Regions from separate parts of the Roseateles albus genome, predicted to be linked through region 2. Evidence: predicted binding sites of a transcription regulator. Region 2 holds the regulator's gene; each other region holds the start of a gene.
What was found. The regulator sigma-54, encoded in region 2, starts transcription at its own class of promoters, with help from an activator protein. The targets are predictions, from matches to a motif close to TGGCANGNAANCTGCTTT.
Positions count from the first base shown of each region.

Region 1: a site for sigma-54 is predicted at 4,687-4,704, ahead of PRZ03_RS12110 (circularly permuted type 2 ATP-grasp protein). Genes of this name have one in related genera too.
Region 3: a site for sigma-54 is predicted at 7,421-7,438, ahead of glnA (type I glutamate--ammonia ligase). Genes of this name have one in related genera too.

Region 1 is NZ_JAQQXT010000006.1:301,237-310,986, forward strand. It holds gene PRZ03_RS12100 (transglutaminase family protein) at 1-2,206, opposite strand, end outside; gene PRZ03_RS12105 (alpha-E domain-containing protein) at 2,221-3,168, opposite strand; gene PRZ03_RS12110 (circularly permuted type 2 ATP-grasp protein) at 3,192-4,661, opposite strand; gene PRZ03_RS12115 (transglutaminase-like domain-containing protein) at 4,960-5,823, shown strand; gene PRZ03_RS12120 (AraC family transcriptional regulator) at 5,866-6,915, opposite strand; gene PRZ03_RS12125 (hypothetical protein) at 7,129-7,833, shown strand; gene PRZ03_RS12130 (mechanosensitive ion channel family protein) at 7,930-9,639, shown strand; gene PRZ03_RS12135 (cytochrome b) at 9,646-9,750, opposite strand, start outside.
Region 2 is NZ_JAQQXT010000001.1:393,588-403,337, reverse strand. It holds gene argS (arginine--tRNA ligase) at 1-1,265, shown strand, start outside; gene PRZ03_RS01665 (SPOR domain-containing protein) at 1,262-2,026, shown strand; gene PRZ03_RS01660 (thiol:disulfide interchange protein DsbA/DsbL) at 2,083-2,769, shown strand; gene PRZ03_RS01655 (thiol:disulfide interchange protein DsbA/DsbL) at 2,774-3,433, shown strand; gene lptA (lipopolysaccharide transport periplasmic protein LptA) at 3,539-4,162, shown strand; gene lptB (LPS export ABC transporter ATP-binding protein) at 4,162-4,944, shown strand; gene PRZ03_RS01640 (RNA polymerase factor sigma-54) at 4,960-6,483, shown strand; gene PRZ03_RS01635 (outer membrane protein assembly factor BamE) at 6,498-7,007, shown strand; gene PRZ03_RS01630 (PaaI family thioesterase) at 7,011-7,430, opposite strand; gene PRZ03_RS01625 (THUMP domain-containing class I SAM-dependent RNA methyltransferase) at 7,490-8,773, shown strand; gene PRZ03_RS01620 (tetratricopeptide repeat protein) at 8,819-9,514, shown strand; gene PRZ03_RS01615 (pentapeptide repeat-containing protein) at 9,662-9,750, shown strand, end outside.
Region 3 is NZ_JAQQXT010000003.1:259,930-269,679, forward strand. It holds gene PRZ03_RS06475 (TIGR00266 family protein) at 1-160, shown strand, start outside; gene PRZ03_RS06480 (YncE family protein) at 244-1,257, shown strand; gene PRZ03_RS06485 (polysaccharide deacetylase family protein) at 1,254-2,075, shown strand; gene PRZ03_RS06490 (sterol desaturase family protein) at 2,068-3,033, shown strand; gene PRZ03_RS06495 (acyl--CoA ligase) at 3,075-4,601, shown strand; gene PRZ03_RS06500 (2-dehydropantoate 2-reductase) at 4,598-5,590, shown strand; gene PRZ03_RS06505 (EI24 domain-containing protein) at 5,630-6,523, shown strand; gene PRZ03_RS06510 (competence/damage-inducible protein A) at 6,535-7,329, shown strand; gene glnA (type I glutamate--ammonia ligase) at 7,554-8,969, shown strand; gene PRZ03_RS06520 (hypothetical protein) at 9,096-9,611, shown strand; gene glnL (nitrogen regulation protein NR(II)) at 9,639-9,750, shown strand, end outside.

The DNA of each region.
Region 1 (9,750 bases), on a different contig from region 2:
CCAGGCGGCTCAGCCGCGCCTCTTCATAGAGCGTGCCCATGGTGTAGACCAGCTCGCTCCAGCTCGCCGACGGATGCACATTGACCTCGATCACGCCGGGGTCCGGCGTCACGCTGAGCAGCTTGATGCGGGGGTCGCGCGGCGGGCCATAGCCTTCGATCCAGAGCTTCAGCTGCAATTTGGCAGCAGTCGCTTCGACGATCTGCACCAAGGCCAGATAGTCTTCGATGCGTTTGATCGGCGGCATGAAGACGTACAAGCGCCCGGCCCGCACCTGCACGCACAGGGCAGTGTGGATGACGTCGCGCGGCGCCGGGGTGGCGTTGTGCTGGCCGGCTAAAGGATGCGGCGTTGGCTCGGATTCGGCACTGGTCGAGCGGCCCAGGGTGGCACGCGCCAGCCGTTTGGCCGCCGCCAGCGCTGCGCGTGGGCCCCGCTGAGTTTCGCGGTCAGCGTGGGTCAGCTTGACGTCCAGCGTCGCCTTGGCTTCCAGCAGCGCGCTGCGCTCGGCAAAGGGGTCGAGATCGAATTCGGCCTCTTGCTCGTCCGGCAAGACCCAGGGCAGCGAGTTCAGCGGCAGGCGCAGACCCAATGGGGAGTCGCCGTCGATTAGGTAGAGATGCTCGCGCTTGAGCGGCCAGGCCGAGCTGCGCCAGCTGCTGCTCAGGCTCACGCCGGGCTCAAACGGTGTCGGCGCCAGTGGCAGCACATAGCCCACAACTTCGCCCAGGCCCTTGTCCAGCAAGCGGGCCAGACGGCGGCGCTGCTCGGAGTCGCTCAGATCAGCGAACAGCGGGTTCAAATTGCTCGGCAGACCCTCTTCGATCTGCGCCTGCTGGCGCACGTCTTCATAGGCGGGAATGGCGCTGGCGGCGGGCAGATGCAGACCCTCCAGCAGCGCGGCCATAAAGCGTTCGGCTTCGGCCTTGCCATAGCCGTCATTGCTGCCTTCTGCCGAGAACAGCGAGGCGTCGCGCCACATGGGCTGGCCGTCGACCCGCCAATAGATATTCAGCGCCCAGCGCGGCAGCGGCTCGCCCGGGTACCACTTGCCCTGGCCGTAGTGCAACATGCCGCCGGGGGCGAAATGCTTCTTGAGCCGCAGCATCAGCTGGCCGGCCAGCTCGCGCTTGTGCTCGCCATGCGCCTCGGTATTCCATTGCGCGCCGTCCATATCGTCGATGGACACAAAGGTCGGCTCGCCGCCTTGAGTGAGGCGCACATCATTGCGCTTGAGGTCGGCGTCGACCTGCTGGCCCAGGCGGTCTATGGCCTGCCAGTCGGCATCGGAATAGGGCTTGGTGACGCGCGGATCTTCATGGATGCGGGTCACCGTCATCTCATGCACGAAAGTGACCTCGGCTTTGTCGGTGAAGCCGCTGACCGGAGCGGCCGACGAGGGCAGGGCGGTGCAGGCGAGCGGGATATGACCTTCGCTGGCCAGCATGCCCGAGGTTGGGTCCAGGCCAATCCAGCCGGCCCCGGGGATGTAAACCTCGGTCCAGGCATGCAGATCGGTGAAATCAACCGCCGTGCCGCTGGGGCCGTCGAGCGAGGCTTGATCGGGCTTGAGCTGGATCAGATAGCCGGACACAAAACGCGCGGCCAGGCCCAAGGAGCGCAGGATCTGCACCAGCAGCCAGGCGCTATCGCGGCATGAGCCTGAGGCTTTTTGCAGCGTTTCCTCGGGCGTTTGAATGCCCGGCTCCATGCGCAGCAAATAGCCGATGCGGACCTGCACGCGCTGGTTCAGATAGACCAGAAAGTCATTCGTCGGCAGCGAGCTGCTGAGCATTTCGCTGCGCACCGCCGCGATCCAATCTTTGAGCATTGGCCCCGGCGGGTCGACCTGCAGATAGGGCCCTAACTCCGCCGCCAGTTGGGCCGGGTAGGCAAAGGGGAAGCGCTCGGCGTACTTTTCGACAAAGAAGTCAAACGGGTTGATCACCGTCATATCGGCGACCAGATCGACGGTGAAGCTGAGCTCTTCGGCCTTCTCGGGGAACACAAAGCGGCCGATGTAATTGCCGTAGGGGTCTTGCTGCCAGTTGATGAAATGCTCGGCCGGCTCCACCGTCAATGAGTACGACAGGATGGGCGTGCGCGCATGCGGCGCCGGCCGCAGCCTCACCTCATGCGGCGAGAGCGCTACGGCGCGGTCATAGCGGTAGCTGGTGCGGTGGTGCAGTGCGACGCGGATAGCCATGTGTGCCTCAGTGCTTAGACCGACGGATTCAAAAAGTCGCGACTGATGCCAAGGCCCAGCTTGCCGACGCGGTCCAGAAACTGGCTCAGGAAAACATGCAAGCCGGGTTGCAGGATTTCATCGATGCTGGCGAATTCCAGGTCGGCATGGATGCGACCGGCCAGGCGCAGCGTCTCGCCGGACTGATTGTTGGCCACCCGCTTCAAGTTGCTGAGCAGGCGCGCCATGCAATGCGCCAATGAGCGCGGCATATCGGGCCGCAGAATCAGCAGCTCGGCCACCTTGTCGGGCGTGATCACATTGCTATAGACCTTGCGGTAGACCTCAAAGGCCGAGACCGATCGCAACACCGCAGACCAATGGTAGAAGTCGCGCGCGCCAGGTCCCGAAGGCTCAGGCTTGGATTCCAGTGCGTGGAACTTGACGTCCAGCAGCCGGGCGGTGTTGTCGGCTCGCTCCAGGAAGGAGCCTATGCGCAGGAAGTTAAAGGCTTCATCCTGCAGCATCGTGCCCACCGTGACGCCGCGCGACAGATGCGAGCGGAACTTGACCCATTCACACAAGGCGGCCGGGTCTTGCGACAGCAAGCCGTCGGCGATCATTCGTTTGAACTCCAGCCAGGTCTGGTTGGTGGTTTCCCAAACCTCAGTGGTCAGCGTGCCGCGCACCGCACGGGCGTTCTCGCGCGCCTCACGCAGGCAGCTCAGAATCGACGAGGGGTTGCGCTCGTCGCTGACCATGAAATGCTTGACCCGCTCGCTGTTGATCTCGCCCCAGCGCGCCTGATACGGCCCGGTCAACTCCGAGATCGATAGCAGGCTGCGCCAGCCCTGCTCAGCGGCGGCGGCCGACTGCGGCAACAAGGAGGTCTGGTAGTTGACGTCCAGCATTCGAGCCGTATTCTCCGCTCGCTCCATGTAGCGAGAGAGCCAAAACAGATGATCGGCGGTTCTTGACAGCATTGTTCGTATTCCTTCAGAACCGATTAGTCTTCCAACACCCAGGTGTCCTTGGTGCCGCCACCTTGGCTGCTGTTGACCACCAGCGAGCCCTCCTTCAGCGCCACGCGCGTCAGCCCACCCGGCACGATCTGCACCTTCTCCCCGGACAGCACAAAGGGCCGCAGGTCGATATGGCGCGGCGCGATGCCGGCCTCGACAAAGGTCGGGCAGGTCGACAGGCTCAGCGTCGGCTGGGCGATGTAATTGCTCGGATTGGCCAGCAGACAAGCGCGGAAGTCCTCAATCTCCTGCTTGGTGGCGGCCGGGCCGACCAACATGCCGTAGCCGCCCGCACCATGCACCTCCTTCACCACCAGGTCGGCTAGGTTGTCCAGCACATACTTCAGGTCATCGGCCTCGCGGCAGACATGCGTGGGCACATTGTTCAGGATTGGTTTCTCGCCCAGATAAAACTCGATCATCTTGGGCACATAGGGGTAGATGGACTTGTCGTCCGCGATGCCCGTGCCTATGCCATTGGCCAGATTCACATTGCCAGCCTTGTAGGCCTCGACCAGGCCTGCGCAACCTAATGTCGAATCCTTGCGGAACACCTTGGGGTCGAGGAAGTCGTCGTCCAGGCGGCGGTAGATCACATCCACACGCTTGGGCCCCCGCGTGGTGCGCATATAGACGATGTTCTCCTTGACGAACAAGTCCTTGCCCTCGACCAGCTCGACACCCATTTGTTGGGCTAAGAAGGCATGCTCGAAATAGGCCGAGTTGTACATGCCCGGCGTCAGCACCACCACGGTCGGCTCGCTCTTGACGTTCATGCTGTGAGGGCCGACGCTGCGCAGCGTTTCCAACAGCAGATCGGGGTAATGGGCGACCGGCGCGATGCGGTGCTGCGAGAACAGATCGGGGAACAGCCGCATCATCATCTTGCGGTTTTCCAGCATATAGCTGACGCCGCTGGGCACGCGTAGATTGTCTTCCAGCACGTAGTAGCTGCCGCTGCCGTCGGGGTTGGCGGCGCGCACGATGTCGATGCCGGCAATCTGGGAATAGATATTCAGCGGCACATCCACGCCCATCATCTCGGGGCGGAACTGCGCATTGTTGAGGATGGGCCCTTCGGGCACGATGCCGGCGCGGATGATGTCTTGACCGTGATAAACATCGTGAATGAAGCGGTTCAAGGCGGTCACGCGTTGGCGCAGGCCGGCCTCCATCTCGCGCCATTCATCAGCGGGAATGACGCGCGGGATCACGTCAAAGGGAATCAAGCGCTCGGTGCCTTCGCCGCTGTCCTTGTCGCCATAGACGGCGAAAGTGATGCCGACGCGGCGAAAGATCACTTCCGCTTCTTCGCGGCGCAAGCGCATGGTCTCTTCGGCTTGACCGGCCAGCCAGCGTTCGAAGGTTTGGTAATGCGTGCGGGCGCTTGGGCCGGGGAACTCAAAAGCACCGGGTGCGCCATTGAAGTGCATTTCGTCGAAGCTGGATTTCATTCATGCTCTCCTTGTCTTTAACGTGTGAGCAATATCCGGGCCATGTGCTGGGCGGTGCTGATTGGTGCGTGCGGTTTTGGCGCTAGCTCAATATCGGGCGTTTGTGCACCAGCATGGTCGCACGCGCCGCACCAAGCTGGTGTCCGCTGTGGCTTCGTCCGGGGGCAATTTGCGCAGCGCGGGAAAGTGCGTCCTGACAAGGGCGCGCCCTAGCCCCATAATGGCTCCCCGCAGCGCCATATCGGCTGACGGTTGCCTTTTGAGCCCGCGCTGGCCCCGCCCAAAACGGAGCCTCCCCATGCTCAGATTCCAATACACCGTTGAGTTGAGCTACGAGATTGACGCACCGGGCTGCGATTTCATTTTCAACCTGCATGCCGCGCAGACACCGCAGCAGACCGTGCTCAGCGAGTCGCTCAGCAATAGCCAAGGTGTCAACTCCGTCCTCTACGTTGACGCGCTGAGCCAGACTCGTTTTTTGCGCCTGCAGGCGCAGGCCGGCCAGCTGACAATGAACTACAGCGCCAGCGTCGATCTGGATCATGTGCAAACGCCGACCGATCAGCTGACCGAGTTGGCCGTTGCCGATCTGCCCGGCGCCGTCTTGCCCTATGTCTACCCTAGCCGCTATTGCGAGTCGGACCGCTTGTACCGGCTGGCGGCGCAGGAGTTTGGTCAGCTGCCCAAGGGCTACGGCCGGGTGCTGGCGATCCGTGACTGGGTGCAGGCGCGCACGAGCTTTCAGGCCAACTCATCCACCGGCACCACCACGGCGGTGGACACCCTGGTGGACCGCGCCGGTGTTTGCCGCGATTTCGCTCATCTGATGATTGCTCTGTGCCGGGCCTTGAATATGCCGGCTCGCTTTGTCACCGGCATCGACTACGGCTTGGACTTGAGCCTGCGCGCGCAGGACTTTCACGCCTATGTGGAGGTCTATCTGGGTCAGCGTTGGTACTTGTTTGATCCCTCGGGCGTGGCCATCCCGATGGCCTTGATCCGCATCGGCACCGGCCATGACGCGGCCGATACTGCCTTCGCCACCATCTTCGGCGGCGTGCGCGGCGCTTCGCCGGTCATTCACATCGAGGCCATCGCCAACGCCCAGGGTCAGGTGGTGCTGCCCGAGCATGTGACGCAGGGCTTGTCGACGGCGGCTTGAGTGCCCTGCGCAGGCGCAGAGCCTTGGCGATTGACGGGGTTCTCAGTGCATGCCCGCGCCGACCTGTTCGCGCCAAGTGCTCGGCGCAGCCCCGGTCCAGCGCCGGAACGCGCGCGTGAAGCTGGAAATCTCGGCAAAACCGAGGATGAAAGCGACGTCTTGCACGTCCTGCTCGGGGTCGCGCAAGAGGTTCTGTGCCAGCTCCAGCCGGGTCTGTTGCAGCAGCTCGGCGAAACCGAATTGCTCCTCCTCCAGCCGGCGCTGCAAGGTGCGCTCGGTCATATGCATGCGCGCCGCGACCGCCGCGCGTGACACATGGCCCGAGGGCAGCATATTCAGCAGATGAGCGCGTACCCGGTGGTGAATCGCACCGCTATCGAGTTCGGACAGCGTGGCCGCCAAGATCTTCTCGGCGTTCAAGGCCATGCCGGGGTGGCCGCCGGGCAGCGGCGCATCGAGTTGGGCGGCCGTGAAGGCCACCGCCGTGCAATCCGCATCCGGTTCGACCCTGCAGCCCAGGCTGGTGGCCAGCAAGTCGGTGCCGGCGTTGCGCCCATGGGCCACACGCACGGCTGCGGGCGTGAAGGACTGGCCGCTGGCGCCGGCATAGGCATGACGGCACATGGCGCCGACAACACCGGCCCAGGTGTCATGCGTCAGCGCCAGCACGCCGGGGCTGGCGTGGTATTGCAGCCAGGTCAAGGCCTGCTCGCCTTCGCCTTCGATGCACACGCGTAACACGGCAATCGAGCTGACCAGATCGTAATAACGCACCAGCCGCCGGGTCGCCTCGCGCAAGCTGGTGCTGGCCAGCCAGGCCACGCCCAGCAGCCCCAGCGCGCGCAAATTGAACTGCCCGGCGATCTCAACCGCCAGGCCCGGGTCATGGGCGCAGGCGGCATCGGCTAAACGCCAGAACTGGATGGTGTCGCGTTGACTGATGCGGCTGCGCTGGTCCAGCAACTGCTGCGGGCTGATGTTGGCGCGCTGCAGCAAGGCGTTGGCGTCCAGCCCGCGCAGCAGCAAGGTCTGATGCAAGGGCAGCAATAGACCGCTTGCGACGCCGTCGCGTTGTCGACTGGGTTTGTTCACGCTGGGGCAACTCCTTCACTGACGGTGCAAGCCGCGGTCAAAACAGTAACGGCTATCTTAGCCGGCTTGCCGGAGCGGGATGGTCGGTGAACGATTGTCCCGAATTGTCAAACCGATGGCCGCGCCAGACATGGGGGAAACCCTGATCTCTTCTTAGCATCCTTCCTATGGTCGCCGCACTGAAGTGGCCACCACAGCCACTCAGGAGATGCCATGTTCGACCCCGGCCCCAAGTCACCTAAAAACCCCGCAGTGCAGGGCTTTCATATGCCCGCCGACGCCCGTATCGACACGGTTCTGGCGCTGCTCAATCAGCGCCCCGAGTTTGCGCGCGCGGGCGCCGAATGCGTGTTTGCCAGGGATGAGATTGCGGCGCTGTTGAAACTGTCGGGCGACCCCTGGACGGCGGCGATGCTGGCCGAGTTGGCGAACGCGCGCTGGCAAGCGCAAGCCGTGGCCGAGAGCACACGCTACGAAAAAGTGGTGCTCAGCTTGCTCGGCACCGAGCGCAAGCGTGAGCAGACCCTGCGCCTGATGCGGCGTGCGGTGAACCGGCCGATCGAGCTGGCGATGCTGCAGGCGCAAGAACTGCTCAGCCGAATTCAGGCCGACAAAATGCCCTTGACCGAGGCAGCCCGCCGGCAGATGGACGAAGATTTGTTGAGTCTGCAAAGCGCTTGGCTGCTCTATAGCGACCGCTTGTTGTCAGCCTATATGCAGCTGCGTGACGGCCCGGTGTCTGAGCCCAAGCCGTCCAGCCAGGCGCTTACCAATCCGCTCAGCACGCCTGCCGCTGTCTCTGCGGCGCCCAGTATTGCGATGCCCAGTGTTGCGACGCAGTCCCAAGCACAGGACATCGCCGCGCCTTCGGTCACACCGAGGCGACGCCATACCGACTGCTTGCCGACGCTGCACTGAGGGCGATATGCTCGCGCGGCGCGCGGGGCCGGCCCGGGCGTCGGGTTGGGGCATCGCGTGCACCACCCGTTGACTTCTTGCTTCGGGTGCTTGTACATGCGCGTCATCAATGTCGATTTGAAGGTCCTCGCCGTGTTGGCCAATGCTGCGTGGCTGCATCGCCTCGTGGCACGGTTGAGCCTGGTCTTGGTGGCTTCCATGGGCTTGGCTGCCTTGCCTGTAGCCGCGCAAGTACAGGCAGTCGCGGCGGCAGCATCGGCAAGCCCCTTGGTGGCGGCGCCGGTGAATACGGCGCCGGAGGCCGCTGTGCAAATTTTCAACCGCACCATTGCGGTTTACAGGGCGCCGTTTCTCGGCGTTAGCCCGGCCGAGCGTGCAAGGCGCACCCATCTGTATATGAACGAGGTGCTGGCCCGCACCGGGGCCGGCGAGGTGACTGTCAAGCAAGAGGCGCAGGGTCGCATCGTGATGATTGACGGTGAGATGGCCTTAGTCTTGACGCCCGAGGATGTGGACGCCAAGGGCGACAAGACCTTGGACGAGACCGCCGCAGCGGCCAAGTTTCAGCTCGAACAGGTGATCGCCGAAACGCGCGAGAGCCGCGACGAGTCGCGCTTGCTGCGCGGCCTCTTGATCGCGGTGGCCGCGACGCTGGTGTTTGCAGGCCTGCTCGCCCTGGTGCGGCGCGGCCAGCGGGCTTTGGGTGCTTGGTTGTCGGCGCAGATGAGTCGGCGCGCTGCCGAACTGGAGGTGGCCGGCACCCAACTGCTGCAGGGCGACAAGGTCTTGACGGCGGTCAGCTTCGCCGTGCGTGGCGCGGGCTGGGCCTTGCTGGCCTTGCTGAGCTATGAGTGGCTGAGCCTGGTCCTCAGCCAGTTCCCCTACACAAGGCCCTGGGGCGAGCAACTCAGCGGCTATTTATGGCAGGTGGTGGTGCGGCTGGGCACGGGCATCTTGGGGGCGCTGCCGGATTTGTTTGTGGCGCTGCTGATCTTTATGCTGGCGCGCACCGTCATCAAGTTGTTCACGCCGGTATTCAATCGCATCGAGCGCGGTGAAGCCTCGCTCGGCTGGCTGGACCGCGACACGGTGCGGCCCTCGCGGCGCATCATCAGCACCGGCATCTGGTTGTTCGCGCTGGTAATGGCCTACCCCTATTTGCCTGGCTCCAGCAGCGAGGCCTTCAAAGGGGTTTCGGTGCTCTTGGGGCTGATGATCTCGCTGGGCGCCTCCAGCCTGGTGGGGCAGGGGGCGAGCGGCATGATTTTGATGTTCACGCGCACCATCCGCGTCGGCGAGTATGTGCGAATTGACGGTCATGAAGGCACCATCACCGAGTTGGGCATGTTCAATACCCGCATTCGTACCGGCCTGGGCGAGGAGCTGTCGATGCCGAATTCGCTGGTGATGGGCTCGGTGACGAAGAACTATTCGCGCGCCGTCAAGGGCCCCGGCTATATCGTCGACACCGTCGTTACGATTGGTTATGACACGCCGTGGCGCCAAGTCGAGGCGATGCTGATCGAGGCGGCGCACCGCACGCCGGGTGTGCTGAGCAACCCGTCGGCCCGGGTGTATCAGACGGCCTTGTCGGATTTCTACCCGGAGTACCGCTTGGTCTGCCAGGCCGTGCCCAGCCAGCCGCGCCCGCGCGCCGAGGTCTTGAGCGCCTTGCACGCCAATATCCAGGATGTGTTCAATGAATACGGCGTGCAAATCATGTCGCCGCATTATTTGGCCGACCCGGCCGAGGCCAAGTTTGTGCCCAAGGCGGCCTGGTTTGCCGCGCCGGCGAAACAGGGCTAAGCGCTGTCAGGGCTCGATCCGGCTGCCCAGCATGCGCCGCAGCACCCCGTCCTTGTAGACCAGATGATGCTTGAGCGCCCCCGCCACATGCAGGACCAGCGCCAGGATCAG
Region 2 (9,750 bases):
GCAGCTTGTTCAAGACGCAAGGCTCGCAGGTCACACGCGAGTTCTATTACAACGACGCCGGCGTGCAAATCGCCACGCTGGCCAACTCCACCCAATGCCGCCTCAAGGGGCTCAAGCCTGGCGATGCCGGCTGGCCGGAGAGCGCCTACAACGGCGACTACATCCAGGACATCGCCGACGCCTTCCTGGCCAAGCAGACGGTGGTGGCCGACGACCGTCAGTTCACCGCCTCGGGTGACATCGAAGACCTGGACAGCATCCGCCAGTTCGCCGTCGCCTACCTGCGCCATGAGCAAGACCTGGACCTGCAGGCCTTCGGCCTGAAGTTCGACAGCTACTTCCTCGAGTCCGGCCTCTACAGCAGCGGCCGCGTCGATGACACCATCGCCAAGCTGATGGCCAGCGGCAAGACCTTCGAAGAAGGCGGCGCGCTGTGGCTGCGCACCACCGATTACGGTGACGACAAAGACCGCGTGATGCGCAAATCGGAAGGCGGCTACACCTACTTCGTGCCTGATGTAGCCTATCACATCGACAAGTTCCAGCGCGGCTACAGCAAGTGCATCAACATCCAGGGCACCGACCATCACGGCACCATCGCGCGCGTGCGCGGCGGCCTGCAAGCGGCCAATGTCGGCATCCCGCAAGGCTTCCCCGACTACATCCTGCACAAGATGGTCACCGTGATGAAGGGCGGCGAGGAGGTCAAGATCTCCAAGCGGGCCGGCAGTTATGTGACGCTGCGCGATCTGGTCGACTGGACCAGCCGCGACGCGGTGCGCTTCTTCCTGATCGGCCGCAAGGCGGACACCGAGTTCACCTTTGATGTCGATCTGGCGCTGAAGCAGAACGACGAAAACCCGGTCTTCTATGTGCAGTACGCCCATGCGCGTATCTGCTCGGTGATCCGCAACTGGGTCGCGCGTGGCGGCGATGAGGCGACGCTCAATCAAGCTGACCTGAGCCTGCTGAGCGCGCCGACCGAAGCCGCCCTGATGCTCAAGCTGGCCGATTACCCGCGCATGCTGAGCAGCGCGGCCGAATCTCTGGCTCCGCATGATGTGGCGTTCTACCTGCGCGACCTCGCCGCTTGTTATCACAGTTACTATGCAGCCGAGCGGGTGCTGGACCAGACGCCGGCCTTGAGCCAGGCGCGTGCCGCCTTGCTCGCCGCCACCCGCCAAGTGATTGCCAACGCATTGGACGTGCTCGGCGTTACAGCACCCACCGTCATGAGTCGCGAAGCGATTGAGGAAAGCGCATGAGCCAGAGCAGCGTCAGTAGCAAAAGCAAGGTCAGCAGCAAGAAGCAAGGGCAGCGCGGCGGCTTTGTGTTGGGGCTGATCGTTGGCGTGCTGCTGGGCCTGGGCCTGGCCCTGGGCGTAGCGCTCTATATCGCCAAGGTGCCGATTCCCTTCATCAACAAGGTGCCGCTGCGTACCGCCGAACAAGACGCGGAAGAAGCCACTCGCAACAAGAACTGGGACCCGAACGCACCTTTGGCCGGCAAGGCCGGAGCCAAGGTTGCCAGTGGCGTGGTGGGCGGCGCAGCGCCTGCAGCGGCTCACAGCACAGCGCCCGCCGGCACCGCGTCCACGCCCGTCTTAGCGACGCCGGCCCTTGCGCCAGCCGCTCCCGCCAGCAGCGCTGCTCACACAGCAACGCCCGCCGCAAGCAGCGCGAAAGCTGCCGAGAAGACCGAAAGAACCGAAAAATCCGAGAAAGCGACCGACAAGGCGAGTGACAAAAAGGCTGACGCCAAAGCCGCCGCAGCGGCCGCCAGCGCCGAGCCCTTCATCTATTTTGTCCAGGCCGGCGCCTTCGTCAAAACCGAGGACGCCGAACAACAGCGCGCCCGCTTGGCCATGCTGGGTTTCAGCGCCAAGGTGCTGGAGCGCGAGCAGTCGGGCCGCACGGTGATGCGCGTGCGCATTGGCCCGCTGGACAACCGCGAAGAAGCCGAAGACCTGCAGCGCAAGGTCGAGGCCGCCGGCATCGAAGCCAATTTGGTGCGCGTGCAACGCTGATGGGCCGCAAGGCCAGCCCTTCCAAACCACTTATTCCCCGCCCTAGGATATTCAAGATGATGAAGCGTCGCGATTTCTCCGCAATCTGCAGCCTGAGCGCCGTTGGCGCCGCGAGTGTGCTCGCCGCCGGCCTGCCCAATCTGGCCATGGCGCAGGGCGGCCCGGTCGAAGGCAAGCAGTTTCAGCGCTTGTCCCAGCCGCTGCCGGTGGCGCCGGGCAAGATTGAGGTGGTCGAGTTCTTCTGGTACGGCTGCCCGCATTGCTACGCCTTCGAACCAGTTGTCCAGGCTTGGTCCAAGCAGCTGCCGGCCGACGTCAGTTTCCGCCGGGTGCATGTGGGCTTTCGGGCCAATATCAAACTGCACCAGCGCCTGTTCTTTGCGCTGGAAGCAATGGGCAAGGAAGAAGAGCTCTTGCCGCGCGTATTCAGCGCCTTCCATGTTGAACGCCTGAGCCTGGACGACGAGAAATCCATCCTCGACCTGGCAGCCCGCATGGGCCTGGACATGGCCAAGTTCACCGCCGCCTTCAACTCCTTTGGAGTACAAACCAAGAGCGCGCAGGCCAGCAAGCTGTCGGAGGCTTACCGCATCGACGGCGTGCCCGCTTTAGGCATTGGCGGCAAGTTCCTGACCTCGCCTGCCATGGCAGGCATCCAGGGGCAGACCGAGGCCCAGCATGGTCAGCAGGCCGTGGCGGTGGCCGATTACCTGATCAAGCTGCTGCGCAGCAACAAGGGTTGAAGCGATGACTATTCAGCGCCGCTTCTTCAATGCTGGCCTGGCAGGCCTAGCAGGTATCGCCGCAGTCGGCGCCCCCGGCCTCAGCCAGGCGCAAAGCGACAAGCCCGTCGAGGGCAAACAGTTCTTGCGCCTCGCACAGCCGCTGGCCAGCGCCGGCGCGGAGGGCAAGATCGAGGTGTTCGAGTTCTTTCTCTACACCTGCCCGCATTGTTTTGCCTTTGACCCCGCGCTGACGACCTGGAGCAAGACCTTGGCGCCGGACGTGTCGCTGCGCCGCATCCATGTAGGGGTGGGCGCCATGCACAAGCTGCACCAGCGCTTGTTCTATGCGCTCGAAAGCCTTGGCCGTTTGGGCGACTTGCATGAGCAGGTCTTCAAAGCGCTACAGATCGAGAAACTCGATCTGAGCAGCGAAAAAGCCATCACGGCCTGGGCCGTTGGCAAGGGCTTGGACGGAGCCAAATTTGGTGCCGCCTTCAACTCTTTCGGCGCGCAGACAAGGTTGGGCCAGTCGACCAAATTGGCCGAGGCCTACCGCGCCGATGGCGTCCCGGCCCTAGGTGTCGCCGGACGCTTCCTGACCTCGCCCAGCATGGCCGGCGGCATCCCGCAAGCCCTGGTCGTGGCCGATCATTTGATCAAGCTGGCACGCAGCAAGAGCTGAGCGGGAGGGCATAGCCACCCCCGGGCTAGAATGGTCTGCAAGAATTGTGCCGCCACTCAGATGATGCCTACCCAAACGCCCACTCAACGCCGCTGTGCCCCTGTTTTGCCCTCAAAGCTGCTGGGCCTGGCGGGGGTGGGCCTGAGCGCCTTGCTGACGCTGGCCGCAGGGCCGGCGTGGGCCGAGAAGGCCGACCACCTGATGCCCTTGAACATCGCTTCCGAGAAAGGTGGCAGTGTCGACGTGGCCAACCAGAGAACCGAGTTTCTCGGCGATGTGGTGCTGAGCCGGGGCAGCCTGGTGCTGCGGGCCGAGCGCATCGACCTGCGCGAAACCGGCGACGGCTATTACCAAGCGAACGCCAGCGGCAAAACCGGCAAGCAAGTCAGCTTCCGCCAGGCGCGCGATGTGCCCGGCGAGGCCATCGAAGGTTTTGCCGATGCACTTGAATACGATACCCGCAGCGATTCGGTGCGTTTTCTTGGCAATGCGGTGGTGCGCCGCACCCAGGGCAGCAAGGTGGCCGATGAGGTCACCGGCGCCTTGATCGTCTACAACAACCGCAGCGAAGTTTTCACGGCCGAAGGCGGCGCCACCTCGCCACACCCGAGCGGCCGGGTACGGGTGGTGTTGATGCCTCGTGGCGCTGCTGCGGCCGAGGCCAATGCAGCGCCGGCCTCAGCGGTGCCGCTGCAGCCCAGCGTGACCTTGCCGAAACGCCAACCTTGATGAGCAGCGCAGCTCACATCCCGGCGCTGGAGTCTGGCCCGCGCAGCCGCTTGGAGGCCGAGGGCCTGGCCAAGACATATGGGGTACGCCGGGTCGTCACCAATGTCCATGTCGGCGTCAACAGCGGCGAGGTGGTTGGCCTTTTGGGCCCCAATGGTGCAGGCAAAACGACCAGCTTTTACATGATCGTCGGCTTGGTGCGCGCCGATGCCGGCGAGATCCGCATCGACGGCCGCGCCGTGCAGCATTTACCTATCCATCAGCGTGCGCGCCTGGGCCTGAGCTATCTGCCGCAAGAGGCTTCGATCTTTCGCAAGCTGACGACCGAACAGAACATCCGCGCGGTGCTGGAGTTGCAAGTCGGGCCGGATGGCCGCGCCCTCTCGCCTGACCGCATCAACGAATTGCTAGAGAGCCTGCTGCACGACCTCAGCATCGAAAAGCTGCGCGACAGCCCGGCGCCGGCCTTGTCGGGCGGTGAGCGGCGGCGCGTCGAGATTGCGCGCGCACTGGCCACCCAGCCGCGCTTCATCCTGCTGGACGAGCCCTTTGCCGGCGTCGACCCGATCGCGGTGCTGGAGATCCAGCGCATCATCGGCTTCCTGAAGGCGCGCGGCATTGGTGTCTTGATCACCGACCACAATGTGCGCGAGACGCTGGGCATCTGTGACCGCGCCTACATCATCAGCGAAGGTTCGGTGCTGGCCGAAGGCACACCGGCCGAAATCATCGAGAACGCCGACGTGCGCAAGGTCTATCTCGGCGAAAACTTCCGCATGTGATCTGGTTAGCGGCGAATGAAACCCTCTTTGCAGCTACGGCTGAGCCAGCACCTATCGTTAACGCCGCAGTTGCAGCAGTCAATCCGGCTGCTGCAACTCTCGACCCTGGAGTTGAACCAAGAAGTCGAGCAGATGCTGGCGCAGAACCCGCTGCTGGAAACCGAGGAGGATTTCAGCGTCGCGGCGCCCGAGTTGGCCGAGATGCGCGCCAGCATCAGCGAAGCGACCGCCGCTGAGGACAGCGGCGCCGATATGGAGCTGGGCGGCGGTGGCGAGGCCGCGGCCGAGTTGCAGGCCGAGGACTTCGGCGCAGTCGAGCGCGAAGACTGGGAGAACGGCACCGAGCGCGATGACTTTGACGGCATCCGCGAGTTGCCGGCCAACAGCCCCGGCAGCAACTCAGGCAGCGGCGATGACGACGGCGAACATGCCGATCAATCCACGGGCGAAATCAGCCTGCAAGAGCACCTAACTCAGCAAATGGCTGGCATGGGCTTGTCGGAGTCCGACCGCATGGCCTTGCATGTGCTGATCGAATCATTGAATGAAGACGGCTATCTGGAAGACAGCCTTGAAGAAATCTCAGAGGCGCTGTCCGAGGACATCGAAGAGCGCGAAGACCTGCTGGACCATCTTCGTATCGCGCTGAAATGGCTGAAGAACATGACGCCCACCGGCGTCGGTGCGAAAGATTTGGCCGAATGCCTGGAGTTGCAATTGCGCGCCCTGCCGCGCAGCGCGGCGCAGATGATCGCCATCATGATCTGCCAAAAACACCTGGAGCTGCTGGCCCGGCGTGACTACAAGAGGCTGTCGGCCCTGACCGGTGCCGACGATGAGCTCTTGCGTGAGGCGCAGGCCTTAATTGTTTCACTGGAGCCCAAGCCGGGGCGCGCTTTTGCACGCGGCATGGCCGCAGCGGTAATCCCGGACGTGATCGTGCGCAAGGTCGGGCGCGAGTTGCGCGTCATCATCAACCCCGAGGTGGCACCGAAGCTGCGCATCAACGAGCTGTATGCGAACGCGCTGCGCCAAACGCGCGGCGGCATCACCAACAGCCCGCTCGGCGGTCAGCTGCAGGAAGCGCGCTGGTTCATCAAGAATATCCAGCAGCGCTTTGATACGATTTTGCGCGTCTCGCAGGCCATCGTGGAGCGCCAAAAAGCCTTCTTCACGCATGGCGCTTTGGCGATGAAACCGCTGGTGCTGCGCGAGATTGCTGATGAGTTGGGTCTGCATGAGTCGACCATCTCGCGCGTCACCACGGCCAAATACATGGCCACCGTGTTCGGCACTTTTGAGTTGAAATACTTCTTCGGCTCGGGGCTCAGCACCGAGGCCGGCGGCAATGCTTCGAGCACCGCTGTGCGCGCCTTGATCAAGCAATTCATCGACGCCGAGAACCCAGCCAAGCCACTGTCCGACAGCGCGCTGGCCGAAATGCTGGACGAGCAAGGCATACAGGTCGCGCGCCGCACCGTGGCCAAGTACCGCGAAGGCATGAAAATCGGCACGACCACGATGCGGCGGGTCAACTAAGGAGCAAAGACCTCATGTCTGTTTTCAAAACGATCGCCATTGCGAGCCTCATGTGCCTGAGCCTCGCCGCTTGTGTCAGCGTACCCAGCCCACGCAGCGTCAGCCCCGGCATGAGTGCGGCCGCCGTGCTGGCCCAATATGGTCAGCCGACGCAGATCTGGCCCGACCTTGACGGCAAAGGCGGCAAGACCTTGGAGTATTCGCAGCAACCGATGGGCAAGAGCGCGCTGATGATCCGCGTCGACGCCGATGGCAAGGTCATCAGCATCGAGGACACCTTGCAGCCCGCCGTGCGGGCCCGCGTGCAACCGGGCTGGACGCCCGATCAGGTCAGCCGCCTGCTGGGCAAGGAACGCACGCGCGTGACATTCAGATTCAGCGGCGAAGAGGTCTGGGACTGGACCGTGCCCGATGAAATGATGGGTCAGCGCCAGCGTTTCAATGTGCACTTCAAGGACGGCGTCGTGCTGCGCACCACCCACAGCATGATCTTCGACGATGAGCGCATGTTCCCGGGACGTTAAGCCCTATTTGGGGTAAAGCAGCATCTGCGTACAGCGGAACAGCGCCAGCGTCTTGCCCGTCTCGCGATGCGTCACCACCGCGTCCCACACTTGAGTCGTGCGGCCCAGATGCACCGGCTTGGCCCTGCACTCGATCACGCCGTCACGGGCGGTGCCCAAGTGATTGGACTTCAACTCAATCGTCGTGAAGCCGCTCGCACCGGCCGGCAAATTGGCGATGCAACCGTAACCCGCGCAGGTGTCGGCCAAGCTGACGATGCTGCCGGCATGCAAATAGCCGTTCGGCGCCATCACGACGGGACGCACCGGCAACTCGGCATGCACCTCGTCCAGGCCGGCCTGCAGAATCACGATGCCCAGCAAGCCGGGCAGGCTGGCCGCGCCGAATTGGGTCAGTTGGTCGGAAGTAAGCATCGGGTCCAGGATGTAAAAGTAAATGGGTGCAGTTTAGGTCGCGGCGCTGTTGCTGGGACAATAGCGTCATGGCCGCCAAAGAATCCCCAAAAACCGTACACCAGCTTTTTCTCTCTTGTGCCTCCGGCGTGGAGCGCTTGCTGGACGAAGAAGTTCGCCTGATCCTGCCCAAGACGCATATCGAGGTCTTGCGCGGTGGCATCGCGCTCAAAAGCGATCTCGAAGGCGTGATGAAGCTCAACCTCGAATGCCGCTTGGCGCAGCGCGTGATGATTGAGCTGACCTCGGGCGGCTACCGCCATGAGGACGATATCTATGCCTTGGCTCGCACGATTGACTGGACCGAGTGGATCACGCCGGCCGAGACCATCCGTGTGGACACCGTCGCGCGCCACTCGCCGCTGCGCAGCCTCAACTTCGCCACGCTGCGCGTGAAGGATGCCATCTGCGACGTACTGCGCGACGCCACCGGCGAGCGCCCCAGCGTCGACACCCGCTTCCCAGATTTGCCCATCATCTTGCACCTGAGCGAGTTCGACGCCACCCTCTATGTGGACACTTCCGGCGAGCCGCTGTTCAAGCGCGGCTGGCGCGAAGACAAGGGCGACGCGCCGCTGAAAGAAACGCTGGCCGCCGCGATGCTGGCCGCTGCCGGCTGGAAGGGCACGCCCGAGACCGGCGGCGCGCTGCACGACCCCTGCTGCGGATCGGGCACCATCGCGGTCGAAGCGGCGCAAATCGCCTGCGGCATGGCCGCCGGCATGCAGCGCCGCTTTGCTTTCGAGAAGCAATTGCCCTTTGTGCCGCTGCGCGGCCGCTGGCAAGCGATCAAGCAGGCCGCCAAGGACCGTGAGCATGCGCCGGCGGTGCCGATCTTTTGCAGCGATGTGGCCTTCCGCATGGTGGACTTCGCGCGCCGCAATGCCGAGCGCGCAGGCGTCGCCCAATACATTCAGTTCAACGGCGGCGATGCGCTGGAGCGGCCGGCACCAGAGCTGCCCGAGGGCATGCCCGGCACCATCATGATGAACCCGCCCTATGGCGAGCGGATCGAGGTGCGCGGCAAGGCGGCACATTACCGCGATGCCGGCGGCTCCGAGGCTCGCGACGCCGGGGACGACTTTTTCCCGCGCTTGGCCGCGCATTGGAAGCGCGCCTATACGCAAAATCCGGCCGGCTGGACCGCCTGGCTGCTCTGCCCGGATATGAAGTTACCTCAGCAGATGCGGCTGAAGGAATCGCGCCGCTTCCCCATGTGGAACGGCCCGATCGAGTGCAGGATGTTCCGCTTTGATCTGGTGGCCGGTTCGGCACGCACGCCAAAACCTGGCGCCGAGATTCAGCCAGAGTGATCTGGCCTTGGTGCATCAGCTGCTGCGGCTAGGCCGCCCCACGCGATGAAAAAGACGACCGCCACAGTGGCATTGCGATTTCTACGGCTCGTGCTTCTGCTGCTGTGCCTGAGCCCTATTCAAGCGGCGCAGGCCTGCTCCTGCCCCGTTCCGAGGCAGAACCCGGACGAAGGCTTCGAAAAAATCAGTCTGGTCTTCAGCGGCAAGCTGCTCTCCACCCGTCGTGTTGAGGGCTGGACGGGCACCCAAATTCGAAGTCGCTGGTTGGTGACGCAATCGATCAAGGGCCTGGCCTTGACCGAGGTGGAGATCGACTCGCCGCCGGACAGCGCCCAATGCGGGCTGCCAGATCTGCGCATCGGCATGCACGTCACCCTCGCTGCGCGGGGCTCGCTGCGCCAAGGCTTCCGCAGCGATTCTTGCACCTGGAACCAGACTGACTGGCCCCGGCTGGCCCGCTACCGGGCCGAGCGCCAAGCACTTCAAACACAGCTGCAGAAAGATCCAGAAAACACCAACGCGCTGATGGCGCAGGGACAGCTGTTTCTGAGCGCGGGCGAGTTTGATGACGCGATCAAGAGTTTCACGGCGCTGTTGAAACTGGCGCCCGATATGAACGAAGCACGCCTGGGTCGGGCAAAGGCGCTGAGGGCCGTCGGCGCGGTAGAAGCCGCCCGCTTGGATGAAGTGGCGGAGAAGGCCAAGCCGGACCAAGTTCGGCCGACCAGCGGCGAAAATTGAACTGCAGCACGAGCAGCCACGTCGAGTCGCAGGTTTAGCCCGTAGAACTTGCGGTAGCGGAAATCAGCACTCGGGCGACGGCGTGCAAAAAGCCCGGCGTTTTGCCTTAGGCTGCGGCCACACCATGTCCGGAGGGAGCCCCGCCAAATGCCAGCATCCGCCTCGCGCCCAGAATCAGGGCAGTTCCGCTGGCTGATGACCATGAGCCTGCTATTGATTGCGCTGCATGGCCAGGC
Region 3 (9,750 bases), on a different contig from region 2:
CGAGCTGTGGTTGCAAAGCCTGCCACTGTCGCGCCTGGCCTCACGCATCTTTGCGGCGGCGCCGCAACGCGGTGGCAGTCGTGAAGAGGGTTCGGTGCTTGGCGGCCTCGCCGGCGTTGGCCTACTCGGCGGTTTATTGAGCGGCAATGACGACGAGTAAGGCGACGAGTAGGTGGGTGCAATTACACTCAAAGGGTGGCACTGGCCACCTTTTTTTCGCATGTTTCGATTCAAGGATTCCTGATGTTCTTTCTGTCATGGCCCCGCAGCCTTGTCGTGGCCCTGGGTTTTTCTGCAGCAGCATTCGGCGCTGTGGCGGCAGGTCCGGCCAAACCGATCTTCGTTTTGAACTCATTGGACGCCGACATCAGCGTGGTGGACCCGGTCACCTTCAAGCAGATCAAGCGCATCCCGACCGGCAAGGAGCCGCATCACCTGTATTTGTCTCCGGACGAAAAGTCTCTGCTGGTGGCCAACGCGCTGGGGGATTCCTTGACCTTTTTGGATCCCCAAACCGCCGAGGTTCAGCGCGTGGTGCACGGCATCAGCGACCCCTATCACCTGCGCTTTTCGCCCGATATGAAATGGTTCATCACGGCCGCCAACCGGCTGGATCATGTCGATTTCTACAGTTGGACGCCGACCAATAAAACCGAGCCGCTGAAGCTGGTCAAGCGCATCAGCGCCCCCAAGACGCCCAGCCATCTGGCCATCGACAGCAAGAGCAGCACACTCTATGTGAGCTTGCAAGACAGCAATGAGTTGCTGGCGGTAGATATTGCTACGCAGACGCCGCGTTGGAAGATCAAGGTCGGCGAAATGCCGGCCGACATTTTCCTGACCGCTGATGACAAGCACATCCTGGTCGGGCTGACCGGCGACTCGGTGGTCGAGGTCTACGACGTCAGCGCCCCGGGCAACACCGGCGCCAAGCTCGTCAAGCGTCTGCCCACAGGCAAGGGCGCGCATTCCTTCCGCGCTTGGGGGGATAAGCGCCATGTGCTGGTCAGCAACCGCGTGGCCAACACCATCAGCAAGATCGATACACAGAACTTCACCGTCGTTGACAAATTCCCAGGCCCTAGCGGCCCGGACGATATGGAGGTGATGGGCGACGGCAAGACATTGTTGGTGACCTCACGCTGGGCCGGCAAGCTGACGATGATTGATACCGAGACCAAGAAGGTGGTTCGTCAGGTCAAAGTCGGCAAGTCGCCGCACGGCGTCTACACGCTGGACCACCAGCCTCGCCAATGAAGTTTGGCCTGCGGCTAGTCCTTGGCCTGCTCGGAGCGTTCTCAGGGCTGGTGCAAGCCCAAACTTGCGCCAAGCCGGTGTTTCTGAGCTTTGACACCGGCCATATGGGCGTGGCGCCCTTGATCGCCGAGACCCTGAAGCGTTTCGATGCCCGCGCGACCTTTTTCCTCGCCAATGAGCCGACCAAAACCGGTGGCTGGACCTTGGATGAGGAATGGGCGCCTTGGTGGCGCGAGCGTGCCGCCGAGGGCCATGATTTCGGTGCCCACACCTGGAACCACGACACCTGGCTGGCCGATCTGCCCGCGCCGGGTCAGCTCGAGGCGACTCGCTTCAAGGTCAGTACAGCCGCCGGCATCCAGACGCCGGTCCGCCAAGAAATGACGGCCGAGCAGTATTGCGCCAGCCTCAAGCAGGTGAGCGCGCGTTTCAGCGAGATGACCGGCCAGACGATGGGGCCGATTTTTCGCGCGCCGGGCGGTAAGACTTCGCCGGCGCTGTTGGCTGCCGCGCAGAAATGCGGTTATGTCCATGTGGGCTGGAGTGCTGCGGGTTTTCTCGGCGATGAGTTGAACAGCGATAGCTTTCCGAATGCGCAGCTGCTCGAGCGTGCTTTGAAGAACATCAAACCGGGCGATATCTTGATGGCGCATCTGGGCATCTGGTCGCGCCAAGAACCATGGGCGCCGGCGGTGCTGGAGCCGCTGCTGCAAGGTTTGCAAGATAGAGGCATGTGTTTTGCGCCGCTGCGTGAGCATCCGCGCTATCGCGGCCTGTTCAAGATGGCGACTGTGCTGAAAGAGGCGCAGCATGATTGAGTTCTTCAGCGATGCTTTCAGCTCGCTGCAGCAGCAATTGTTCGAGTGGCTGGTGCAGCCCTTGGTGTTTGCCTTGGGTGGCGGCAATTTGCTGGAGGACGCTTTCAATGCGACCGGTTGGTTGCTGGTGGGCTTGCTGCAGATCGCGGTGATGCTGCTGCTGATCCGCTCGCTTGAGCGCTGGCGGCCGGTCGAGGCGCTTGTTGACAAGGCGGCCGTGCGGGTCGATGTGATTTACACCTTGATTCACCGCCTGGGCCTGTTCAAGCTGCTGATGTTTTTCAGCCTGGACCCCATTTGGGACGGCTTGGCCGGCGCGGCCCGCGTAGCTGGCCTGCCGAGCTTTCAGCTGGATGCCTTGTGGCCGGGTGTCAGCGATCTTCCTTGGGTGTCCTTCATCCTGTATTTGCTGGTGTTTGACTTCGTCAATTACTGGCTGCACCGGGCCCAGCATGCCTGGAGCTGGTGGTGGGCGCTGCATGCCTTGCATCACAGCCAGCGCCAGATGACGATGTGGAGCGACAACCGCAACCACCTGTTGGATGACATCTTGCGCGACGCGGTGTTCGTCGTGCTGGCGCGCCTGATCGGTGTCGAGCCTGGGCAGTTTGTCGCCTTGGTGGCGATCTCGCAGCTGATGGAGAACCTGCAGCATGCGAATGTGCGGCTCTGGTTCGGCCCCGTGCTGGAGCGTGTCTTCGTCAGCCCGCGTTTTCATCGGCTGCACCACTCGATTGGCATCGGCCATGAGTCGGCCGGGCGCGGCACGCTGGGCGGCCACAACTTTGCGGTCTTGTTTCCGCTCTGGGACATGCTTTTTCGCACCGCTAACTTTGAGCTGCGCTGGGATGCGACCGGCGTGCGTGATCAGTTGCCCGACGAGGGCGGGCGCGACTACGGGCGTGGGTTCTGGTCGCAGCAGTGGCTGGGTCTGGGGCGGTTGTTCGGTCGGCGCTGACGATAATGGGCCGCACGCTAACGCTATCCAACGAGCCCCAAATGAGTCCAGACCAAATTTTGTTTGACCTGCTGTCCACGGGCCAGCCCGAGGCGCCTGCGCTGTCGGCGCCGGGCCGCCCGCCCTTGAGTTTCGCGGCCTTGCGGGACTTGGTGGTAAACACGGTCAGCCAACTCAATGCCTTGGGCCTGGGCGCAAACGACCGTGTCGCCATCGTGCTCAATAACGGCCCCGAGATGGCCGCCTGCTTTGTCGCCTGCGCTTGCGGCGTGGCGAGTGCTCCGCTCAATCCGGGCTATCGCAGCGATGAGTTCGAGTTTTATTTGAACGATTTGCAGGCGCGCGCCTTGATCGTCGAAGCCGGCAGCAGCTCGCCCGCGATTGCCGTGGCCGAAAAGCTTGGCGTGCCTATCCTGCGTTTGGTGCTCGAGGCCGGCGCGCCGGCCGGCGCCTTCGGCTTGAGCAGCGGTTTTGAAGCCAAGCCCTTGGCCGCACCGATTTGGTCGGCGCAGGCCGATGTCGCAATGGTCTTGCACACCTCCGGCACCACCTCGCGGCCCAAGATCGTGCCCCTGTCGCAAGCCAATCTGATTGCCTCGGCTCGCCATATCGGGCAGAGCCTGCAGTTCCAGCCGGATGACTGCGGGCTGAATGTGATGCCCTTGTTCCATATCCACGGCCTGATCGCCGGCGTGTTGGCGCCGCTGGCGGCCGGCTCGCAGGTGTTTTGCACGCCCGGCTTCAATGCCTTGAAGTTCTTTGCCTGGATGGAGGAGGCCAAGCCGACCTGGTACACCGCCGTGCCGACCATGCACCAGGCCATCGTCGCGCGGGCGCGTGGCCATGCCGAGCTGATTGCGCGCCAGCCCTTGCGCTTTATGCGCTCGTCGTCGTCATCAATGCCGCCGCAGGTGATTGCCGAGCTGGAGGCGGCGTTTGGCGCGCCCTTGATCGAGGCTTACGGCATGACCGAGGCGGCGCATCAGATGGCCTCTAACCCCTTGCCGCCACGGATTCGCAAGCCGGGTACCGTAGGTCTGGCGGCAGGGCCCGAGATCGCCATCATGGGAGCGGCGGGTCAGTTGCTGGCAGCCGGTGAAATTGGCGAGATTGTCATTCGCGGCCCCAATGTGACGCAGGGTTATGAGAACAACCCGGCTGCCAATGCGGAAGGCTTTCGCAATGGCTGGTTTCGCACCGGCGACCAGGGGCAGCTGGACCTGGATGGTTATCTGAGCATCACCGGGCGGCTGAAGGAAATCATCAACCGCGGCGGCGAAAAGATCAGCCCGCGCGAGGTCGATGAGGTCATCATGGACCACCCGGCTGTGCAGCAGGTCGTCTGCTTCGGCATGCCGCATGCAAAGTTGGGCGAGGACGTTGCTGCGGCGGTGGTCTTGCGTGAGGGTGCTAGCTTGGACGAGGCCGGCTTGCGCGCCTTCGTCGCCACCCGACTGGCCGACTTCAAGGTACCGCGGCGGATTCTGTTTTTGAGCGAAATTCCCAAGGGTGCTACCGGCAAGTTGCAGCGCATAGGTCTGGCCGAAAAATTGGGCTTGGGGGCATGAAATTCGCCATCGTCGGCGCCGGAGCGATCGGCGGTTTGTTGGGTACGCGGCTGGCGCTGGCGGGCGAAGAGGTGGTGTTCATCGCCCGCAATCAGAATCTGGCCGCCATTCAACAACGCGGCTTTCGGCTGCTGCTGGAAGACGGCAGCGAGGCTCATGCAAGCCAGGTTCGGGCGGTACAAGACATGGCTGAGGCCGGGCCGCAAGATGTTGTGCTCTTGACGCTCAAGGCGCATCAGGTGCGCGAGGTTTTGCCGGAGCTGCGCGCGCTGTTTGGCCCGCATACCTTGTTGGTGAGCATGATCAACGGCTTGCCCTGGTGGTATTTTCAAAAGCTGGGTGGGGCCTTCGAGGCTAAGCACCTGGACAGCGTAGACCCCGGCGGCCTGATCGCCGGCCAAATCGAGGCCGAGCGCATCATTGGCAGCGTGGTTTACCCGGCGGCCGAGCTGGTCGAGCCCGGCTTGGTGCGCCTGATCGAGGGCAATCGGTTTTCGCTCGGCGAACTCGATGGCAGCCGCAGTCCACGCATCGAGGCGCTGTCCCAAGCGCTGATGCGCGCCGGCTTCAAGGCGCCTGTTTCCAAAGACATACGCAGCGAGCTCTGGGTCAAGCTCTGGGGCAATTTATGCTTCAACCCGATCTCGGCGCTGACGGGGGCAACGCTGGAGGACATTTGCCGCTTTGCGCCGACTGCTGAGTTGGCGGCGGCGATGATGGCCGAGGCGCAAACCCTGGCCGAGAAGCTGGGCGTGAACTTCAAGGTGTCGATAGCGCAACGCATCGCCGGCGCCGAGGCGGTCGGCGCGCACAAGACCTCGATGCTGCAGGATCTGGAGCGCGGCCGCGCGCTGGAGCTGGAGGCGCTGGTCGGCGCGGTCCTGGAACTGGGTCGCATCACCGCCACGCCGACCCCGCATATCGCGGCGATCTACGCCGTCACCGCACTGCTGGCCCAGACCCGGGCCACGCCCAACAAGCCTCGCTAAGATTGCAGCCTGTGTAGCCAGGGTCGAGGGAAACAAGAGATGGTCAACTCCATGAGTCGGGTCGGCGACGCGTTTTGGCGCGCCGTGGCCTACTGCCTGCATCCGCGGGTGATTTTTTTGTCGCTCTTGCCCCTGGTCTTGATGGCCGGCCTGGCTTTTGCGCTGGGCTATTTTTTCTGGGAACAGGCGGTGGACGGGGTGCGTGCCACCCTGGGCAACTGGCGTTTGGTCGAGTCCTTGTTGGGCTGGCTGGACCATATGGGTGCCGGAGGCCTGCGTTCGGTGCTGGCGCCCTTGATGGTCTTGGCCTTGGCTCTGCCGGTCATCGTGGTCTTGAGCTTGCTGCTGGTGGCTTTGCTGATGACACCCAGCCTGGTGCGTCTGGTCGCGCAGCGGCGCTTCGCCCAGCTCGAACGCAAGCAGGGCGGTTCTTGGTGGCGGTCTTTGGGCTGGTCGCTCTGGCATGTGAGTCTGGCCTTGTTGGCGCTCTTGGTCAGCATGCCGTTTTGGTTGATTCCGCCCTTGGTGCTGATCGTTCCGCCCCTGATTTGGGGTTGGCTGGGCTACAAGGTGTTCAGCTTTGATGCGCTGGCCGAACATGCCTCGGTGGCCGAGCGGCGCCAACTGATGCGCCAACACCGTCTGCCCTTGATGACGCTGGGTCTGGTGACCGGCTATCTGGGCGCCGCGCCGGCTGCGATCTGGGCCTTTGGCGTGATGGCGCTGGCCTTGGCGCCGTTTTTGATCATTGCTTCGATTTGGCTCTACACCTTGGTGTTCGCTTTTTCGACCTTGTGGTTTACTCATTACGCTCTGGCCGCCTTGCAGGAGATGCGTGAGCTGCGCGCCGGCAAGCGCGCTGCCGAGCCCGAGCTGCCGACGGTCGATGAGCTGCTGCAGCCAGCACCCGCGCCCCTGATTCCTCCCCTGTGAGCAAAAGAGAAATGAAAATCGGCCTGATCATCATTGGTGATGAAATCCTCTCCGGCAAACGCCAAGACAAGCACCTGTCCAAGTTCATCGAGCTGCTGGCCGCGCGCGGCATGAGCCTGGACTGGGCGCAATACCTGGGCGATGACCGCGAGCATCTGGTGGCGCAGCTGAAGCTTGCCTTTGCCAGCGGCGACCTAGTCTTCAGCTGCGGCGGTATCGGCGCGACACCGGACGACCATACCCGCCAAGCTGCCGCAGCCGCACTGGGGCGAGACCTGACCCTGCACCCGCAAGCCCGTGAGCTGATCTGGGAGCGCATCAGCGAAATGGCGGCGGAGCAGGGCGTGACTGCCGACCCGGATCATCCTGACACTTGGCGACGACTTGAGATGGGCCTGTTCCCGACCGGCGCCGAGATCGTCCCCAACCCCTTCAACAAGATCCCCGGCTTCTCGGTCGGTACGGTCTACTTTGCGCCCGGCTTCCCGGTGATGGCGCATCCGATGATGGAATGGGTGCTGGACCAGCGCCATGCCGACCTGCACCGAAAGGTGGGGCGCTTGGAGTTGTCGATGATTGTGCAAAGCACGATGGAGTCGATGCTGACGCCGCTGATGGTGGCGATCGAGGCCGAGTTCGCCGGCATCAAGGTGTTCAGCCTGCCCAGCGTGGACCACCCGCAATGGGGTCGCCATATCGAGCTGGGTGTGAAGGGAGATGCCGCTCAACTCGACGCAGCCTACGCGGCCCTGAAACTGGGCGTGCTTCAAACTGGTGCAACCGTAGGCACTGAATTGGTGCGCTAATCTGGGGCACTTTGCACCGCATTGGTGAATAGATGGTTGATGCAAGGCCGGTTCACGCCATAATTCCCATGGCTTCTGGGCTGCACCTTGTTGGCACATAAAGTGCTTAATACAGGATGCGGCGCTTGAAACATGGGCGCGAGCCGATATCTGTTTAACATCGGCGTGAGCCAATGTCTTTTAGAGTCCCTAAACAATTTTCCCCGCTAGCTAGGAGTTTTTTGATGGCCAAGACCGTTGCCGACGTGATGAAGATGGTGCAAGAGAACGAGGTCAAGTTTGTTGACTTCCGTTTCACCGATACCCGTGGCAAGGAGCACCATGTGTCCGTGCCGGTGTCCCATTTTGATGAAGACAAGTTCATTTCCGGCCACGCGTTTGACGGCTCGTCGATCGGCGGCTGGAAGGGCATTGAAGCCTCGGACATGCTCTTGATGCCCGATCCGAACACGGCCAATATCGACCCCTTCTTCGAAGAGCCGACGCTGATCCTGAGCTGCGACGTGGTCGAGCCGGGTGATGGCAAGGCTTATGAGCGCGATCCACGTTCCTTGGCCAAGCGCGCCGAAGCCTATCTGAAGTCTTCCGGCCTGGGCGACGCCGCCTACTTCGGCCCCGAGCCAGAGTTCTTCATCTTCGACAGCATCCGCTGGAACATCGACATGTCCGGCTGCTTCGTCAAGATTGACTCCGAAGAAGCATCGTGGAACACCGGCAAGGACTACGAGCACGGCAACAAGGGCTATCGCCCGGCCGTCAAGGGTGGCTACTTTCCAGTGCCGCCGGTTGATTCGGGCCAGGACATGCGCTCGGAAATGTGCTTGATTCTTGAGCAGCTGGGCATCCCGGTTGAAGTGCATCACCACGAAGTGGCGAACGCAGGCCAGATGGAAATCGGTACCCGTTTCTCGACCCTGGTCGAGCGCGCTGACTGGTTGCAGCTGCAAAAGTACGTGATCGCCAATGTGGCCCATGCCTACGGCAAGACCGCGACCTTCATGCCAAAACCTATCGTGGGCGACAACGGTTCCGGCATGCACGTGCACCAGTCGATCTGGAAAGACGGCAAGAACCTGTTCGCAGGCGACGGCTACGGCGGCCTGAGCGACTTCGCGCTCTACTATATCGGCGGCATCATCAAGCACGCCCGTGCCCTGAACGCGATCACCAACCCTGGCACCAACAGCTACAAGCGCCTGGTGCCTGGCTATGAGGCTCCAGTCAAGCTGGCTTACAGCGCGCGTAACCGCTCGGCTTCGATCCGTATTCCTTATGTGGCTAACCCCAAGGGTCGCCGTATCGAGGCACGTTTCCCCGATCCATTGGCCAACCCATACCTGTGCTTCGCCGCGCTGATGATGGCCGGTCTGGACGGCGTCGAGAACAAGATCCATCCGGGCGAAGCCGCCACCAAGGATCTGTACCACTTGCCGCCTGAAGAAGACGCATTGGTGCCAACCGTCTGCCACAGCCTGGACCAAGCGCTCGAGTGCCTGGACAAGGACCGTGCCTTCCTGACCAAGGGCGGCGTGTTCACCGATGCCTATATCGATGCCTATATCGAGCTGAAGATGCAAGAAGTGCAGCGCATGCGCATGACCACGCATCCGGTCGAGTTCGATATGTACTACACGCTGTAATGGCCACTTGCGGCGTGCGTGAAACACACGTTACGTCGCACGCTGCCTGTGCATGGCGAAAGGGACGGCTTCGGTCGTCCCTTTTCTTTTGCGATCGCGCCAGCTGCTATGCGCCACAATCCCGCCATGCTTATTCGACCCTTTTCATTGCTTGTTGGCCTGATCAGTGCGCTTTTGCTTGCAGGCGCCGCGCAAGCGCAGTCCATCGTTTACCGCTGTCCCGGCCCGCCGGTGCTTTACACCGACGCATTGACGGCCAAAGAAGCGCAGGCCAAGGACTGCCGCTCGATCGAAGGCACGCCGATCACGGTCTTGCCGGCGACGCGTGCAAAGCCCAACCCGGCTGCAGCGCCCAATTCGGCCGGCAGCGAAGTGCGGGGCAGCAGTGAGGGCCGTATCGACCCCAACCAACAACGCACGCGCGATGGCGAGCGCCGTCGAGTCCTGGAGACCGAGTTGCGCGAGGCGCAGGAGCGGCTTGACGCTTTGCAGCGCGACTACGCCGGCGGCAATGCCGAGCGCCGCGGAGATGAGAAAAATTATCAAAAATACCTGGACCGCATGGCCGAACTCAAGGCCAGCATCGCCCGCCAAGAAGTCGATGTGCAGGCACTCAAGCGCGAGATCAGCAAGCTGCCATAGCTTGTTCATTCAATGGGAGGGCCGGCCATGAACCCCTTGCGCCGAGACCCTTCCGGCTTTGAAGCCTTCGATATGTTGGCCACCATGGTGGCCGTTGTGCGCCCCGACGGGGAATGCCTGTTTGCCAATGCCGCGTTCG